DNA from 3 places in the Colwellia sp. E150_009 genome. Region 3 is predicted to be linked to each of the others. Evidence: predicted binding sites of a transcription regulator. Region 3 holds the regulator's gene; each other region holds the start of a gene.

Region 1 (5,611 bases), on a different contig from region 3:
GATTTTGACAAACGCATTAAAGCGGTAAGTTATTTCGGTCAATTACCAGAAGCAGAAACCTTAGCGGCTGCCAATAAACGTGTCGGTAACATTCTTGCCAAGTTTGAAGGACAACTTTTTGATGAGTTTAAAATTGAGTTAGCGTCTGAAGAGCCAGAGAAAGACCTAGCAACTATATTCAAAGCGGTAAATTTAAAAGTAGTTCCATTAATGGCGGATAAAAACTATCAAGCCGCTTTATCTGAACTTGCACAATTAAAAACACCCATCGATACATTCTTTGATAACGTTATGGTGATGAGTGATGACGAAGCGGTAAAAATAAACCGCTTAACATTACTGAATGAAATACGAAATAGCTTCTTTGCTATTGCGGATATTTCTCAACTATAAAAATAGTTGTATCGTAAAATGAAAGACAAAGGGTATAGCAATATGCCCTTTTTGTTATCCAAAAATCAAATAGAATAAATATCTTTAAAAAATCTATTGTCTCGTGGTAAATAATAATTGTCATAATTGAACGAAAATGCAACAGATGTGGCTTTACCTTTGATCTCATGACGAGGTACAAAACCATAAACACGCGAGTCTGCACTGTTACGGCGATTATCGCCAAGAACAAGGTAGTGATTGTCAGGTACTGTTATCGGTCCAAAATTACTAAGCTCATTACTACTATTTTTATCGATACGAATGGTATGGCTGATGGTATCAACTTGCTCGGTAGCAAATAACTGCTGAGCATTTTGCTTGCTGGTTTGCTCGGTAACTTGATAATTCAGTGGCTTACCATTGATATAAAGCTTTTCATTCTTCATTGCAATCACATCACCGGGCAATCCTATCATACGCTTAATCAGGCGATTGTCGGCAGCCTCTGATTCAAACACGACTATTTCACCACGTTGTGGTTCACTTATTGTAAGCAAAGAATATTGGCTGAAAGGTAATTTTAAATCATAAGCCATTTTATTAACAATGACTCTGTCACCGATTTTAATGGTAGGTAGCATTGAGCCAGTAGGTACTGTGTACCAATCGGCAACGGCACTTCGAAAAACGGACATTAATAAAATAAAAAGTATAAATGATTTGTTATTTTGCCAAAATTTTGTGAAAAAACGCATAAATAGATTATCCAAATAGTAAAAAGACCTAGGTATAGAGTTTTTTACTAGCCTAAAGTTCCAGTAATACATACTTACTTACAACTAATTACGGTGCTGGTTTTGTGATAAGATTAAGATAACCCTGATAGCTTTGAGCTAGATCAATTACTACCGAGAATATAAGAGTAGAGTAAAGATGAAAAGAGCATAAATATTAAGATATTAACGGCATACAGGAGAATACTATGATTATAGAAAAACATGACCTTCATCACGAATTCCCAGAATTTGAAGCTGAAATTCATCACCTGAAAATGAATGATAATCATTTTGCTCGTATTTTTAATGATTACCATGAAGTTAACCAGGAAATTGTACGAATAGAACAAGGAGTAGAGAACACCAGCGATGAATATTTAGAGCAGAAAAAAAAGGAACGGCTTCAATTTAAAGATGAACTATTTGTAATGTTGAAAAAGGCAGAATTACCAGCTTAAATATTTAGAGAAGTAGATAAACTTGGAGGAGGGCTATCTATGTTAGCTCTTCTTAATAACATATAAATAGGGTTTTTGATCTATTTTTTTAGCAACAAGTTCATGCTCCATAAATTGACAAAAGCTGGGGATATCACGTGTTGTTGATGGATCGTCACACGTTATTAATAGGGTTTCTCCGCTTAATATTTTTCGTATTTTTAGTCGAACCATCATGACTGGTTCAGGGCAACGTAGTCCTATAGCATCGAGAGAATGATCTGTTTGTTGAAAAATGTCGTTAAGCATAAAAATAAGTTCGTTAGATGAAATTGCTATTGTCATCGTATTTTACATCATTTTTATTTATACTCTAGAGTAATGAATGTGTTTTGCGAATAGAGAAGTTAATGTTAACTAGTTTAGTGTTGAAACGAGTATTAGCGCTAATAATAGTGATTTATAGCTCAATTTCGCCTGCGAGTGAGCCGATAAAACTAAGTGTAAATAAAGCTCAACAACAAAGTTTTATAAAAGCTGAGAAACTAATGCACAAAAGTAACTCGGTCCAATTTCAAACACTCTATAATCAACTTCATTATTACCCTTTACAACCTTATTTAGATCAGCGAAGACTGATGTATAAAATGCAACTTTCTGATGCAACAGAAATAAACACTTTTTTAGCTAAATACCAAGGTACGCCACTTGATTGGCCATTGCGAAAAAAATGGTTGAATTTTCTTGCAAGCAGGAAACAAGGCATATTGTTTTTGCAAGCATTTAAGCCTACTGCAAATGTTAAATTGACGTGCCATCAACTCAACTTCAAATTACAGTCAGGAGTACCTGAAAGTGATATTTTACCGCAGGTTACAAAACTGTGGGTTGTAGGTAAATCTCAAGATAAAGCTTGTGATCCCCTTTTTGAAAGGTGGAAAAAAGCTGGATATCAAACAAATGAACGTATTTGGCAGCGTTTAGGTTTGGCTGCAAATGGTGGAAAACACACACTCATTCCATATTTAACTAAATTATTACCAACAGAACAGCAATATTTAGGAACGTTATGGCATAAAGTTAGACGTGATCCTTCAATTGTCAGTAAATTAAAAAATTTCCCAAATAAGTCTGCAAGAGAAACAGAAATATTAACCTATGGCTTAAATAGGCTCATTTGGCGCTACCCTGATAGCGCATTACGTAGTTTTAAAAAAGCACAACTTAAGTTTAATTTTACTCAACAACAACATCAACAAATAACTGAAAAATTTGCCTTAGCTTTATCTGCAAAAAATCATCATGCTGCTCAACAGTGGTTAGATAAGTTAGATTATAATTTGCTTAGTAAAAATATATTGCAATGGCGCTTATCTCAAGCATTAAAACAGCAGGATTGGGAGCGTTTGATTAGTGAAATCAAACAATTGCCGAATGAGCATAAAGACGATTTAAAATGGAAGTATTGGTATGCAAGAGCTTTAATTGCAACCAACATGGATGAATCTGGTGAGCTCTTATTGCAGCAATTGGCTAATGAGCGTCATTATTATGGTTTTCTCGCTGCAGGTTATTTAAAAATCCCTGTAAATTTACAAAATAGGCCCTTAGATTTTACATTGGAAGAAAAGCGTAATCTTATTAACTATCCTGCTGCAAAAAGAGCATTTGAATTTTATTCTTTAGGGCGATTTCGTCAAGCTCGGTCAGAATGGAATTATTTAATTGCTCAATTGAATGATCGTGAAAAATTAGTTGCAGCCAAAGTCGCTAATGAAAATCAATGGTTTGATCGCACTATTTTTACCTTGGCAAATGTTGGCTATCTAGATGATGTAGGGCTACGTTTTCCTAAAGCCTACAATGAAGAAATACATTATTACTCTTTGGCACAAAAAATAGCACCTTCTTGGGCTTTTGCTATAGCGCGCAGAGAAAGTTCTTTTATGCATGATGCTAATTCACCCGTAGGCGCGAAAGGATTAATGCAGATAATGCCTAATACAGCTAAACACTTGCAAAAAGGTAAAATAAATACACGGTATTTATTAAATGCAAAAAACAATATTAAATTAGGCACTAAATATTTGAAAATATTACTTGGCAAAACAAAAGGTAATGCAGTACTTGCAACAGCAGCATACAATGCAGGGCCATATAGGGTTGGTACATGGGTTGATAGTGTTCAAGCAGTGCCTGCTGATATTTGGATTGAAACAATTCCTTATAAAGAAACTAGGAATTATGTTAAAAGTGTTCTTGCCTACCAAGAAATTTATGAGAATAAACCAGGGCAGGTTAGTCAGATTTTTGAAAATGTCATTAATATGAGTATTGGCGGTTAGTATCAGTATTTTCTATAAAAGAAAACAAAGTGTAAAAAATGCTGCACAACTTAATATAAGCGTCATAATGCTATTATGGCTTGCCAATAAAAGGGTGTGTTATGATATCGAAAATTTTTCGGAGGGTTTATGAATACATTATCTAACAAGTTGAAAGAAGAATATTCAGCACATATTGATTGTTTACAACAGCGAATAAGGCAAGCTTTGTCTTATGAAAAAATTGAAGGTGTTGTTATTCATTCAGGTCAAGAAATAAAAGCATTTCTTGATGATAATGCATACCCTTTTAGAGTTAATCCTCATTTTAAACATTGGTTACCCTTAATTGATGTGCCCAACTGTTGGCTGATAGTGAATGGTGAAGACAAACCAACTCTTATATATTATCAACCTGTTGACTTTTGGCATAAGGTAATCCCTTTGACCGATGATTATTGGCATGAATTCTTTCATATAAAAGTACTGACTCAAGCAAGTGGGGTTGATAAGTTACTTCCCTATGATAAAAAAGATTTTGCTTATATTGGTAGTCATATTGAAGTAGCAAAAGCGTTAGGTTTTGAAGATATCAACCCTGAACGGCTGCTTAATTATATCCATTATCATCGTGCCTATAAAACGGCTTATGAGCAAATTTGTTTACGTCAATCAAATGCTTTGGCTGTTAAAGCCCATACCGCCGCTAAAGCTGCTTTTTTAAGTGGAGGTACTGAATATACAATCCAAAATGCTTACTTGAGTGCAATAGGCTATACCTCTGATGAAACACCTTATGGAAATATTGTTGCATTAAATAAGAATTGTTCAGTGTTACATTACATGGCCTTAGATAAAACTCCACCGCAAATGCACAAGTCTTTTTTAATTGATGCGGGGGCAAATTTTAATGGTTATGCAGCTGATATCACACGTACTTATGCTTTCAAACAAGATAAATTTGCAGACTTAATATCACGTATGAATACATTAATGTTAAATGCTGTTAATGGTTTGAAACCAGGCGTGAGTTATGTTGATTTGCATATAGTAACGTACGAAGAAATAGCGCAAGTATTAGCTGAATTTAATTTTATTACTGTGAGTGCTGAAACGGCAGTAGAGTCAGGTATTGTTAGTACTTTCTTTCCTCATGGACTAGGACATCATTTAGGTCTGCAGGTGCATGATATGGGGGGATTTATGGCGGATGAACGAGGTACCCATATAAATGCACCAGATAATCACCCATTTTTACGTACTTCAAGAACCGTTGAAGCTGGTCAGGTGTTTACGATTGAACCTGGCTTATATTTTATTGATTCTTTATTGAGAACATTAAAAGAATCAGCTTATAGTGACCAAATTAATTGGCCTAAAGTAGATGAAATGCGTGATTATGGTGGCATTCGTATTGAAGATAATATCATCGTTCATCAATCTCATAATGAAAATATGACTCGTGACCTAGGGTTAGATTAACTGTAATGATTACACCTTATCAGATAGCTGTTAATAAAGTTGAACATGAAACTATTGTCAACCGAAGTCGCTTTATTTGTTACTTAGAGCCTTGTGAGAGTATTGAAGAAGCTAAAGAACAAGTAAAGCAATGTCAGCTTTTACACCCGCAAGCAAGCCATTATTGTTATGCTTTTTTAACAAAGGCTGCTGATAATAGTTTAGGTTATGGTTATTC
Region 2 (5,611 bases), on a different contig from region 3:
GCAAAAAAGTAACATTCATTATTGGTTAGCCTTGAAGCTTGTTCCACGGTTAGCCATTCATAAAAAATTAGCATTAGTTGAACATTATGGTTTAACGACGCTTTTTTCTTCTAATAAATTAACCTCAGTAAATAATTTAACCGCAAAACAAGTGTTAGCCATTAATCAACCTAATTGGCAAGCAATTGATGAAATAATTAACAATAGTAAACGATGTCATAGTGAAATTATTGGTTTTGATGATGTAGATTATCCGCTTATGCTCAAACAGATTTATGATCCGCCTTTGGTGCTATTTGTACAAGGTAACAAGAGTTTATTGAATCAAAATCAATTAGCGATTGTTGGTAGCCGATCTGCGAGTATTAATGGTAGAGAGGCAGCTTTTCATATTGCTCAGCAATTAGTTGATGTAGGGTTAGTGATAACCAGTGGTTTAGCGTTAGGTATTGATGCTGCTGCGCATAAAGGAGCATTAACTTGTAATGCTAGTACTATTGCAGTCGTAGCGACAGGGCTAGATAAAGTATACCCAGCAAGACACCAAACTTTAGCTAAAAATATTATTGAAAAAGATGGCGCTATCATCAGTGAATTTTTGCCTGGTACTTCACCAAAAGCAGGGCATTTTCCAAAAAGAAATAGAATAATTAGTGGATTAAGTGCTGGTGTATTGGTAGTCGAAGCAGCCTTGCAAAGTGGTTCACTCATAACAGCCCGCTGTGCGCTAGAACAAAATCGTGATGTTTTTGCAATACCAAGTGGTATCGGTAACTTACAAGCAAAGGGATGTCATTGGTTAATTAAACAAGGTGCTAAACTTGTTGAAGAACCTGCCGATATAATAGAAGAGTTAATTTTTTTAGATAATTCTGGTCTACACTTAACACAACAGAAAAAAGCTCAATCGGGCATAAATAAAGAAATTGATGAAGAAAGCTTAAATAAGGACTTGTGTGATGATGAATTGTTGGATAGTGTGGGGTTTGAAATCACACCCGTAGATACTGTTGTTCTGAGAAGTAAACTTCCAATTCAAGAAGTGCTCACTCGGCTTACAATATTGGAATTGAATGGTTTGGTAGCTGCAGTACCAGGAGGCTACCTTAGGTTATAGTAACATATCCAAGGTGAATGAGGGGCTAGTTATGTTCGATATATTAATGTATTTATTTGAAAATTATATACATAGTGAAGCTGAGGTTATGGTTGATCATGACATCTTAACTGATGAGTTAACACGGGCAGGTTTTCATCAAGATGAAATATACAAAGCACTGAGTTGGTTAGAGAAGCTAAGTGCACTACAAGATTCTGATGCTTATCCTTATTTGACTCGTGTTGGTAACAAATCTTTTCGCATTTATACTGAAAATGAAATGCAGTTGCTTGACACTCAAAGTCGAGGCTTTATTTTATTCTTAGAGCAAATAAATGTGCTAGATTTTACTACGCGTGAAATGGTGATTGACAGAATTATGGAGCTAGATACCAATCATTTCTCACTAGATGATCTAAAGTGGGTTATTTTAATGGTACTATTTAATGTTCCAGGGCAAGAAAATGCTTATTCTCAAATGGAAGAGCTTATTTTTGATGAGCAAGAAGGGTTGCTACATTAAGTTATGCATTTAAGTTTTCTGAAGCTCAAAATTTAGGTACTAGTTTTTTAAAGGTAAGTTGTGGCATAATATGTCACAACTTATTCGTGCTTTTGTACAACTAATGTCAGATTCATTTGATCCCAATAAAGGGAAGCCTCTATTTACTCGGCATGAGCATGCGCTAGAAAAAGCTTATGAAATTTGCCCTGATTGTGGTTCTGAGCTCACAATAAAACGTGGAAAAACAGGTGCCTTTTTTAGTTGTTCCAACTATCCTAACTGCCAATATACTCGATCAGTTGTTGAACACGAAAGGGTAGAGGATACGCCTTTATCTGGAAGTGTATGCCCCTTGTGTGGGCACGAATTAGCAGTAAAACAAGGCCGATACGGCATGTTTATTGGATGCACTAATTATCCTGAGTGTCATCATATAGAAGAAGGTCAACCGCATGAGAAGCTAGATGTAAGCTGTCCTGCTTGTCAAAGCAAAGGTAATATTGGTCAATTACAAGAAAAAACTAACCGCTTCGGAAAAACCTTTTATTCTTGTGATCAATACCCTAAATGCAAATATGTTTTAAATTACCAACCTGTAGATCATGTTTGCCCACAGTGTCAATGGCCCGTATTAGTTAAACGTATTATGGCAAGTGGCGAAGTGTTGAGCTGCCCACAAAAACAATGCGATTATAAACATAAAATACTATAAATATTATTCTAATTTAATTTTAACCTTTTATTCTTAAACCTACAGAAAGAGAAATATTATGACTTCACCATTTGTTGCCATTTTAATGGGTTCTGATTCAGACCTACCTGTAATGCAAGCGACTATTGATATTTTAAAGCAGTTTGATATTACACATGAAGTGCGAGTTCGTTCAGCTCATAGAACCCCTGACGCTGCTAAAGCTTATGTTAAAGATGCAGAAGAACGTGGCTGTAAAGTGTTTATTTGTGCTGCAGGTTTAGCCGCACATTTAGCCGGTGCTGTTGCTGGTATGACGACAAGACCTGTTATTGGCGTTCCTGTTGATTGTGGGCCTCTACAAGGGCATGATGCGTTGCTTTCAACGGTTATGATGCCAGGTGGTATTCCTGTGGCAACAGTAGCAATTGGTAAAGCAGGCGCTAAAAATGCGGGCTATTTAGCCGCTCAAATTTTAGGTGTAGCAGATCAAATCATGGCCGATAAGGTTAAAGCAGAGCGAGTATCAAATGCTGAAGCTTTATTAGCTAAAGACGAAGCAATGCAAGCTAAATTAAAGTAATCATTATTATTTTAGGTGAGTATTCATGGATTTTATCAACTTGAATACTCACTTTATATTTATTATTTTTTGAAATGGAATTTTCATGACACTTATCTCAACAATTCACACTGCTGCAGAAGTTTTTTATCGGGGCGGTATTATTGCTTATCCAACTGAGGCTGTTTTTGGTCTAGGTTGTGATCCAGATAATGATTTAGCACTTCAAAACTTATTAACGATAAAGCAAAGACCAGCTTATAAAGGGTTAATTCTATTAGCTGCAGACTACTCACAACTTCTTCCTTATATTAATGATGCTGCTTTGAGTCAAACTCAAAGACAAATTATTCTTTCACGTTGGCCTAATGCAATTACTCAGGTGTTACCTGTTATAAAAGGCACTTCACCTTTACTTCGTGGTGATTTTAATTCTATTGCCGTGCGTATTACTGACCACGTAGATGTTGTGTCACTATGCCAACAAACCAACAAACCTATTGTTTCAACCAGCGCTAATCTAGCAGGTCAAAGTCCAGCTAAAACATGGCAGGAAGTTAAATCACAGCTTGGAGACAAAGTAGACTTTATTATTAAAGGTAAAACGTCTGGTTTGCTAAAACCTTCAAAAATTATCAATGGTCTAACAGGAAAAATATTACGATGTTAATTAATGATATTTGTGATAAATATCAAAATATTAAGGTCTTTTTTAATAGGACGGCTAGTAAAGATTGAAATAAGTTGATTTAAATCAATATTACAACGTTCGCTAATTAACTAACTTGAAAACATTGCGCTAAATCAAGTTTTTCAACGCTAATAAGCTTATTATATCCACAAATTTTCTAGGGATATAATTATTATGAAAAAATCATTACTAACAATTGCATTATTATCTACTCTTTCAACAGCTGCTTTTGCTCATCAAGCTGGTGATATTTTAGTCCGAGGTGGAGCAACATCGGTTAATCCTGATAGTGAAAACACAGCCGTTTTACTTTCTGGTGCTGATTCTACAATGTCACTTTCTGTTGATGATAATACTCAACTTGGTTTAAACCTTGTCTATTTTTATGACAGTAATTGGGCTGTAGAACTATTAGCAGCAACGCCCTTTACACATGAAGTTACTATTCACGATCCAAATGCAGTATTAGGTGTTGATGGTGCTAAGCTTGCAGAAGTAACGCATTTACCGCCTACACTAAGCGCTCTTTACTACATTGACACAAATTCGGCGTTTAAACCTTATGTGGGTGTGGGTATTAATTACACAGTCTTTTTTGAAGAAGAATTTGAGGCAGCACCAAAAAGTTTAGGATTAACTAACTTAAAGTTAGATGGTTCATTTGGGCTTGCCGTTCAACTAGGTGCTGACTATGAAATTAATAAAAATTGGTCGGTGAATTTCTCTGCTAGATATATAGATATTTCTACAGATGCAACATTTGATGTAGCGGGTGATAATATTGGTAAAGCAACAGTAGATGTAGATCCTATGGTTTACTCTCTAATGGTTGGTTATAAGTTCTAATACAATTTTAAAGTATAATTCAGATTAAAAAGCAGTAATTATTTACTGCTTTTTTTATGTCCTTAAATCGTCAATTCAGTTAATCTACAATTAATAATAATCTTAGGTAAATTTTATGGATCAATATCGTGTTTTTGGTAACCCTATAAAACAATCACGTTCCCCATTTATTCATCAATGTTTTGCTGAAGAAACAAGTCAATTACTAAATTATGAAACGCAGTTTGCTGAATTAGATGGTTTTAATCAGGCTGTAGCAAAATTTATTAACCAAGGTGGTAAGGGTGCTAATGTTACTGCACCTTTTAAAGAGCAAGCCATGGCTATGTGTGATGAATTAACTGCGCATGCTAAGTTTTCTGGCGCGGTCAATACACTAACGTTTAAAGATGGAAAAATATATGGCGACACGACAGATGGTGTGGGTTTAGTAAATGACCTACTTGCTAATAACGTTAAGCTTGAAAACAAGCGAATATTATTACTCGGGGCGGGTGGTGCATCCAAAGGTGTAGTTTTGCCTTTATTAGATCAAAACCCCGAATCTATAACTATTGCCAACAGAACTGTTTCTAAAGCACAATCGATAGTTGAGCAATACACAAATAAACCGCTTTCAGCCTGCTCATTTGATGAGGCTAATGAACAGGTATTTGATATAATTATTAACGCGACTTCTGCTGGTTTAACAGGAAAAGGTTTACCTATTGCTGAAAGCCTTATTACTACTAATAGTATTTGTTATGATATGACTTATGGCAAAGACCTAACCCCGTTTTTGCAAAAAGCAAAAGCATTAAATGCTAAAAAAGTTATTGATGGGCTAGGTATGCTTGTTGGACAAGCCGCCGAAAGTTTTTATATTTGGAGAGGTATAAAACCAAATGTTGACTCTGTAATATTGAAATTAAAGTCGTCATTTTGATAGGGAAAAAGTTTGAACCAAGCAATACTATTTAATGAAGATTTAACTTTTGATGCACAACAAAATGCTTGGTGTTTTACTGCACTGATATCAGGGCAGCTTATTACGATTTATTTTCATTCAGAACAATTAAACAAACTAACGAGCATTGATAGTTTCACTAAGTTTGACTTAGAAGAAACTGTCGAGATTTGGTTAGAAAATAACGAATTGGAAAGTAATGTTATTCATATAAAAACGTGATGATTCGACACAAAGTAATAAGCGTGGAATCATCATAAGTTAGCATATG
Region 3 (5,611 bases):
ACCTTTTTATTGTTAATTGGCAAATTTTTAGAATTCCGAGCTCGGTCTTATGCTGCACAAGTCTCTGCCAATTTGTTAAAACTTATGCCTATGACAGCAATCAGAATCGGTAAAGCAAATAACATTGATGAATTATCAATAACAAATTTTGAAGACACCAATAAATATATTGAAGAGCTTGTAGCTGCTAAGCAGTTAATTAAAGGTGATGTAGTGCTCATAAAGCCAGGCGAAGTTATTCCTGCTGATGGCATTATCATCAGTGGTAATAGTCAAGTAAATGAAGCTATGTTATCTGGAGAACAATTACCTGTTACCAAAACAGTTAATGACCAAGTTTTTGCTGGCACTATTAATAGTGACGGTAACCTAACCATAGAAGTAAAACAGCCCAGTAACCAATCTTTTTTGAGTCAATTAATTCGTTTAAGTGAACAGTCTCAAGCACATAAACCTAAATTAGCGCGTTTTTCTGACAAAGTGGCACAATATTTTGTGGCAATTATTTTACTTACCGCAATAGGCACTGCTTTATATTGGCAGCAACATTTACCCGAAGAGGCTTTTTGGATTACTTTATCTGTGTTAGTCGCCACTTGCCCTTGCGCCTTATCGTTAGCAACACCTACCGCATTAACTTGTGCTACCACTCGATTAAATCGTGATGGTATTATGATTAAATCAGCCCACGTTATGGAAACAATGCCTAATATTGATTACTTTGCTTTTGATAAAACTGGAACGCTAACCACGGGCGAATTTACCATTGATAAAATTATCATTAAGAATACTCAATATTTAGAAAAAGATATCTTAGCAATAGCCGCTGCACTTGAGTCACACTCAGAGCACCCGCTTGCAAAACCGTTTGTAGAACACAGAGATTACAACATAAAAGCAAATAACATTGAGGTTTTATCTGGGCAAGGTGTGAGTGGAGAGGTCAACGGAACGTCTTACAAAATAGGTAAAGCAAGCTGGTTATTATCAACATCAAAGCAAGAACACCAAGACTTAATCAATGCGTCTTGCGTATTAGTTTCTGATAACAAACTTATTGCGGCATTTTATCTGAAAGATAAAATAAGAGACGATGCTAAACCAGTAATTGATTGTCTTAATATGAACCATAAAACACTAATGCTTTCTGGTGATAATCAAGATGCGTGTGATAAAATAGGCCAAAAATTATCAATATCTCAATGCTATGGAAATTTAAGTGCAACTGATAAAATGGCTATTATTAAAAATCAAGAAGATAAAAATATCAATATAGCGATGATAGGCGATGGCGTGAATGACTCACCTGTATTTGGCGCGGCTCATGTGTCTATGGCAATGGGTTGTGGTACAGATATAGCCAAAAGCGGTGCTGATGTAATTTTGTTAAATAATAAGTTATCAAGTATTAATATATTGAACCATGTTTCAATAAAAACCAAACGTGTTATTTTTCAAAATTACTTATGGGCTTTTGGTTATAATGCCATTGTACTCCCCTTAGCGGTATGTGGTTTTATTACTCCTTATATGGCTGTTATTGGCATGTCTGTCAGTTCAATTTTAGTCATAAGTAATTCATTACGATTACTAAAAAACAGTGCATCAGCTTTCAATACTAAACCACACTAAGAGTAAAGATATGAGTATTATTTATATATTAATTCCAATTGCCGTATTACTCACTGCTCTTGGTATTTATCTCTTTTTTTGGGCTGTAAAAACTGAACAGTTTGAAGATTTAGAGAAACAAGGCATGAGTATTCTGTTTGATGATGCTAAAGATGAAAGCAACAATAAGTCGCAAGTTACACATAACACCGATAAACAGCAAGAAACAGTTAATAATCAGCGAATAGATAAATGAATCTTGATTTGCTCTCCGCTTTTGTGATTGGTTTACTTGGCTCTGGTCATTGTATTGCGATGTGTGGCGGCATTACTTCTATGCTTACCTCTGCTCTACCAACACCAGTCCCACATAAATATGAAAATCAACAAATTCCCGTTAATAATCAAGAAAATCCCTGTAAAGCTTACAACAAAACCATTTTAGTTATTTGTTATAATTTAGGCCGAATTACTTCTTACGCATTTATCGGTGCCATTGTTGGCTTTACTGGCTCTATTGCAGCAAAAAATCTTGGAGCCCCTCTTGCCGCCTTACGCATAATTTCTGCAGTTTTCATGATCTTACTTGGTTTATACCTCGGACAATGGCTAATGTGGCTAAACCGCATTGAAGCGTTAGGGAAGTACTTATGGCAATATATCTCCCCATTAGCCAGTAAGGCCATTCCAGTCAATTCACCTGCCAAAGCTTTATCACTAGGTGTTATTTGGGGCTGGTTACCTTGTGGGTTAGTTTATTCAACGCTGACTTGGGCTTTAGCAAGTGGTAGTATAGTTTCAGGGGCAAGCATTATGCTTTTTTTTGGTCTAGGAACATTACCTGCCCTGTTAACCCTTTCTATTGGCATGACTAGTATGAAAAAGCACCTAATCAAGCCACTTGTAAGACAAACAATGGCATTAATTCTAATATCCTACGGTATTTACAGTTTTATTGTTGCATATCAACAAATGTTCTAATACCATAGTCTAGTCCAAGGAATTAGAGCAAATACCCTTATGCTGTAGTAAGGGTATTTAAAAACAATCTATTTCTCTAATATTAATGAGTAATCTATGCCAAAGAATAGTTGCCCTGGTACACAGCATATTAAGTGTCAAAACTGTAGCATTAGTGAACTTTGTCTCCCTTTCACGCTAAATAATCAAGAGCTAGATAGCCTTGATGAAATAATTGATCGTAAACGTCCATTTCATAAAGGTGATAAAGTGTTTACTGATGGTCAAGAAATGCACGCACTTTATGCTATACGTTCCGGTACATTTAAAACCTTCACTGTAAATGAGCAAGGTGAAGAACAAATCACAGGTTTTCATTTAGCAGGTGATTTACTCGGCTTTGATGGAATTGCTGATTCAGAACATAAAAGTTTTGCCCAAGCACTAGAAACATCAATGATCTGTGAAATTCCGTATAATAGTTTAGACAAGTTATCAAACACTATGCCTAAACTTAAAAAACAAGTTTTGCGTTTAATGAGTAATGAAATTCGCACTGATCAAGAAATGCTAACTTTATTAAACAGAAAAAATGCTGAACAACGAGTTGCTACTTTTTTAGTTAGTTTAAGTGACAGGTATCATGCTAGAGGTCTATCCTCTTCTGAATTCCGTTTAACCATGACACGCAGTGATATTGGCAATTATATTGGTTTAACCGTTGAAACAATCAGTCGTTTATTAAACCGCTTCCATAAAAATGGTTTAATAAAAGTTGATGGTAAGCTTATTACCATACTCGACATTGATGAATTAATAGATTGCTCTGAGCTATAAAATACTTTTAGCGATAAACTTATAGTTAAGCTACTATTAAAATATTAAAAAAATTGATTTAAAACAAGCATTAATTCTTCATTTTTGCTATAAACATAGGTAGGCTTTACTTAATTTATAGCAAAGGTGAGAGTTATCATGAATACCTATCAAAACATTTTGGTTGTTATTGACCCAACAACTAACGATCAAAAAGCATTAAAAAGAGCAATTGATTTAGCCATCAGCATCGACGCGAGTGGTAATAAGGTTAATGTTACGGCCTTTTTAAGTATTTTCGACTTCTCTTATGAAATGACCACAATTCTCTCAAGTGATGAACGTGATGTAATGCGCCAATCAGTAATCAAAGATAAAGAACTTTGGCTTACTGACATCATTAGTGATTTAAATCCTGAGATTAAAATAACGAGCCAAGTTGTTTGGCATAACCGCCCCTTTGAAGCCATTGTTGAGCGTGTTATTCAAGAAAAATACGATCTTGTAATTAAAGGCACTCATCAACATGACAAACTAAAATCCGTTGTATTTACACCTACTGATTGGCACATATTACGAAAATGCCCCTGCCCAGTACTACTTGTAAAAGAGCATGAATGGCCAAGCAATGGTAATATTCTCGCTGCAGTTAATGTTGGCAGTGATGAAGCAGAACACCACTCACTCAATCTAAAAATAACACAAGAAGCCAAACAATTAGCACAACTTATAAAAGGTAATGTCCATTTAGTTAATTCATTTCCTGGTACGCCTGTTAATATTGCTATTGAAATACCTGAGTTTAATTCAACTGAATATAACGACACCATGCTTAAGCATCACGAACAAGCTATGATCACTCATGCAAATAAGTTTGATATTAGTATTGATAACACACATGTTGAAGAAGGTTTGCCCGAAACAGTCATCGAGCACGTAGCAACAAAAATTGATGCTGAGCTAGTAATATTGGGCACCATAGGTAGAACAGGTATATCAGCAGCTTTAATAGGTAACACCGCTGAACACGTTATTGATCAACTTGACTGTGATGTATTAGCACTAAAACCTGATGGCTATGTTTCACCGCTAGAATAATTATTATCCAAAAAAACATATCATAGCAAGGGGCTGACTACAGGCCCCTTATGACAATATCCCCTATAGTATCAACTAGCTTTAAAAGTATAAAAGTCCTATAATACCTCGAAAAATAATGCGCCGCAAAATCGATGGCGTAAAATCTATCACTTTACATTCTGCGTACTAAAGAATCTGCAACATGAACTCTACCCGCTTAACAGCCGTGCAAAAATCTCAACTATCAAAATTAGAAAAACGCCTACGTCATAATGTTGGTCAAGCCATAGCTGAATACAATATGATTGAAGATGGCGATAAAATCATGGTGTGTTTATCAGGCGGTAAGGACAGTTATGCCTTACTTAGTATTCTAATGAAATTAAAAGAATCCGCGCCAATTAATTTTGAATTAATCGCGGTAAATTTAGATCAAAAACAACCTGGTTTCCCTGAACATATTCTGCCTCAATACTTAGACAGCTTAGGTATTGAGTACCATGTAATAGAAGAAGATACCTACACCATAGTAAAAGATAAAATTCCTGAAGGAAAAACCACCTGTAGTTTATGCTCAAGACTGCGCCGTGCTGTACTTTATAAAACAGCCAAAAACTTAGGCGCAACTAAAATTGCCTTAGGACATCATCGTGATGACATGATTGAAACCTTGATGCTAAATATGTTCTATGGTGGAAAAATGAAAGCTATGCCAGCCAAATTGGTTTCAGACAATAGTGAGCATGTTGTTATTCGCCCTTTAGCATTTTGCAAAGAAAGCGAATTAATTCAATACGGCGAGCTAAAGCAGTTTCCAATTATTCCGTGTAACTTATGTGGCTCTCAACCCAATATGCAACGACAAAATATTAAACGCATGTTAAACGACTGGAACGAGCAATCACCAGGCAGAATAGAGTCAATGTTCACAGCCATGCGAAACATTGTACCTTCTCACCTTTGTGACGGTAATTTATTCAATTTCAAAAATATTGATAGTACATCAGGTGTAATCAATGGTGGTGATCTAGCATTTGATGAAGCTGAAATAGATAACAATTTTAGTAATACAACTAAGCATAATAATGAGTTAAATGTGATTGAAGTGAAATAATACCATACATTTTATAATACAATAACTTAT

The links. Region 3 encodes FNR, which switches genes on or off when oxygen is low (the NO sensors DNR and NnrR bind a similar motif). Its sites were predicted from a motif close to TTGATCTAGATCAA; they were not measured.
Region 1: the regulator FNR is predicted to act here: its motif matches at 1,264-1,277, upstream of ACE1OF_RS14160 (YdcH family protein).
Region 2: the regulator FNR is predicted to act here: its motif matches at 3,602-3,615, upstream of ACE1OF_RS14080 (OmpW/AlkL family protein).

What each region holds. Positions count from the first base shown of each region.
Region 1 covers NZ_JBHFOM010000034.1:14,229-19,839, reverse strand. The annotation lists gene glyS (glycine--tRNA ligase subunit beta) at 1-393, shown strand, start outside; gene lepB (signal peptidase I) at 459-1,130, opposite strand; gene ACE1OF_RS14160 (YdcH family protein) at 1,358-1,609, shown strand; gene tusA (sulfurtransferase TusA) at 1,652-1,897, opposite strand; gene ACE1OF_RS14150 (transglycosylase SLT domain-containing protein) at 1,999-3,933, shown strand; gene pepQ (Xaa-Pro dipeptidase) at 4,063-5,394, shown strand; gene ACE1OF_RS14140 (YigZ family protein) at 5,400-5,611, shown strand, end outside.
Region 2 covers NZ_JBHFOM010000034.1:1,083-6,693, reverse strand. The annotation lists gene dprA (DNA-processing protein DprA) at 1-1,117, shown strand, start outside; gene ACE1OF_RS14100 (DUF494 family protein) at 1,149-1,622, shown strand; gene ACE1OF_RS14095 (DNA topoisomerase family protein) at 1,726-2,316, shown strand; gene purE (5-(carboxyamino)imidazole ribonucleotide mutase) at 2,375-2,878, shown strand; gene ACE1OF_RS14085 (Sua5/YciO/YrdC/YwlC family protein) at 2,973-3,527, shown strand; gene ACE1OF_RS14080 (OmpW/AlkL family protein) at 3,723-4,394, shown strand; gene aroE (shikimate dehydrogenase) at 4,510-5,319, shown strand; gene ACE1OF_RS14070 (hypothetical protein) at 5,332-5,562, shown strand.
Region 3 covers NZ_JBHFOM010000015.1:5,123-10,733, reverse strand. The annotation lists gene ACE1OF_RS08750 (heavy metal translocating P-type ATPase) at 1-1,632, shown strand, start outside; gene ccoS (cbb3-type cytochrome oxidase assembly protein CcoS) at 1,643-1,867, shown strand; gene ACE1OF_RS08740 (sulfite exporter TauE/SafE family protein) at 1,864-2,592, shown strand; gene fnr (fumarate/nitrate reduction transcriptional regulator Fnr) at 2,689-3,408, shown strand; gene uspE (universal stress protein UspE) at 3,547-4,485, shown strand; gene ttcA (tRNA 2-thiocytidine(32) synthetase TtcA) at 4,670-5,581, shown strand.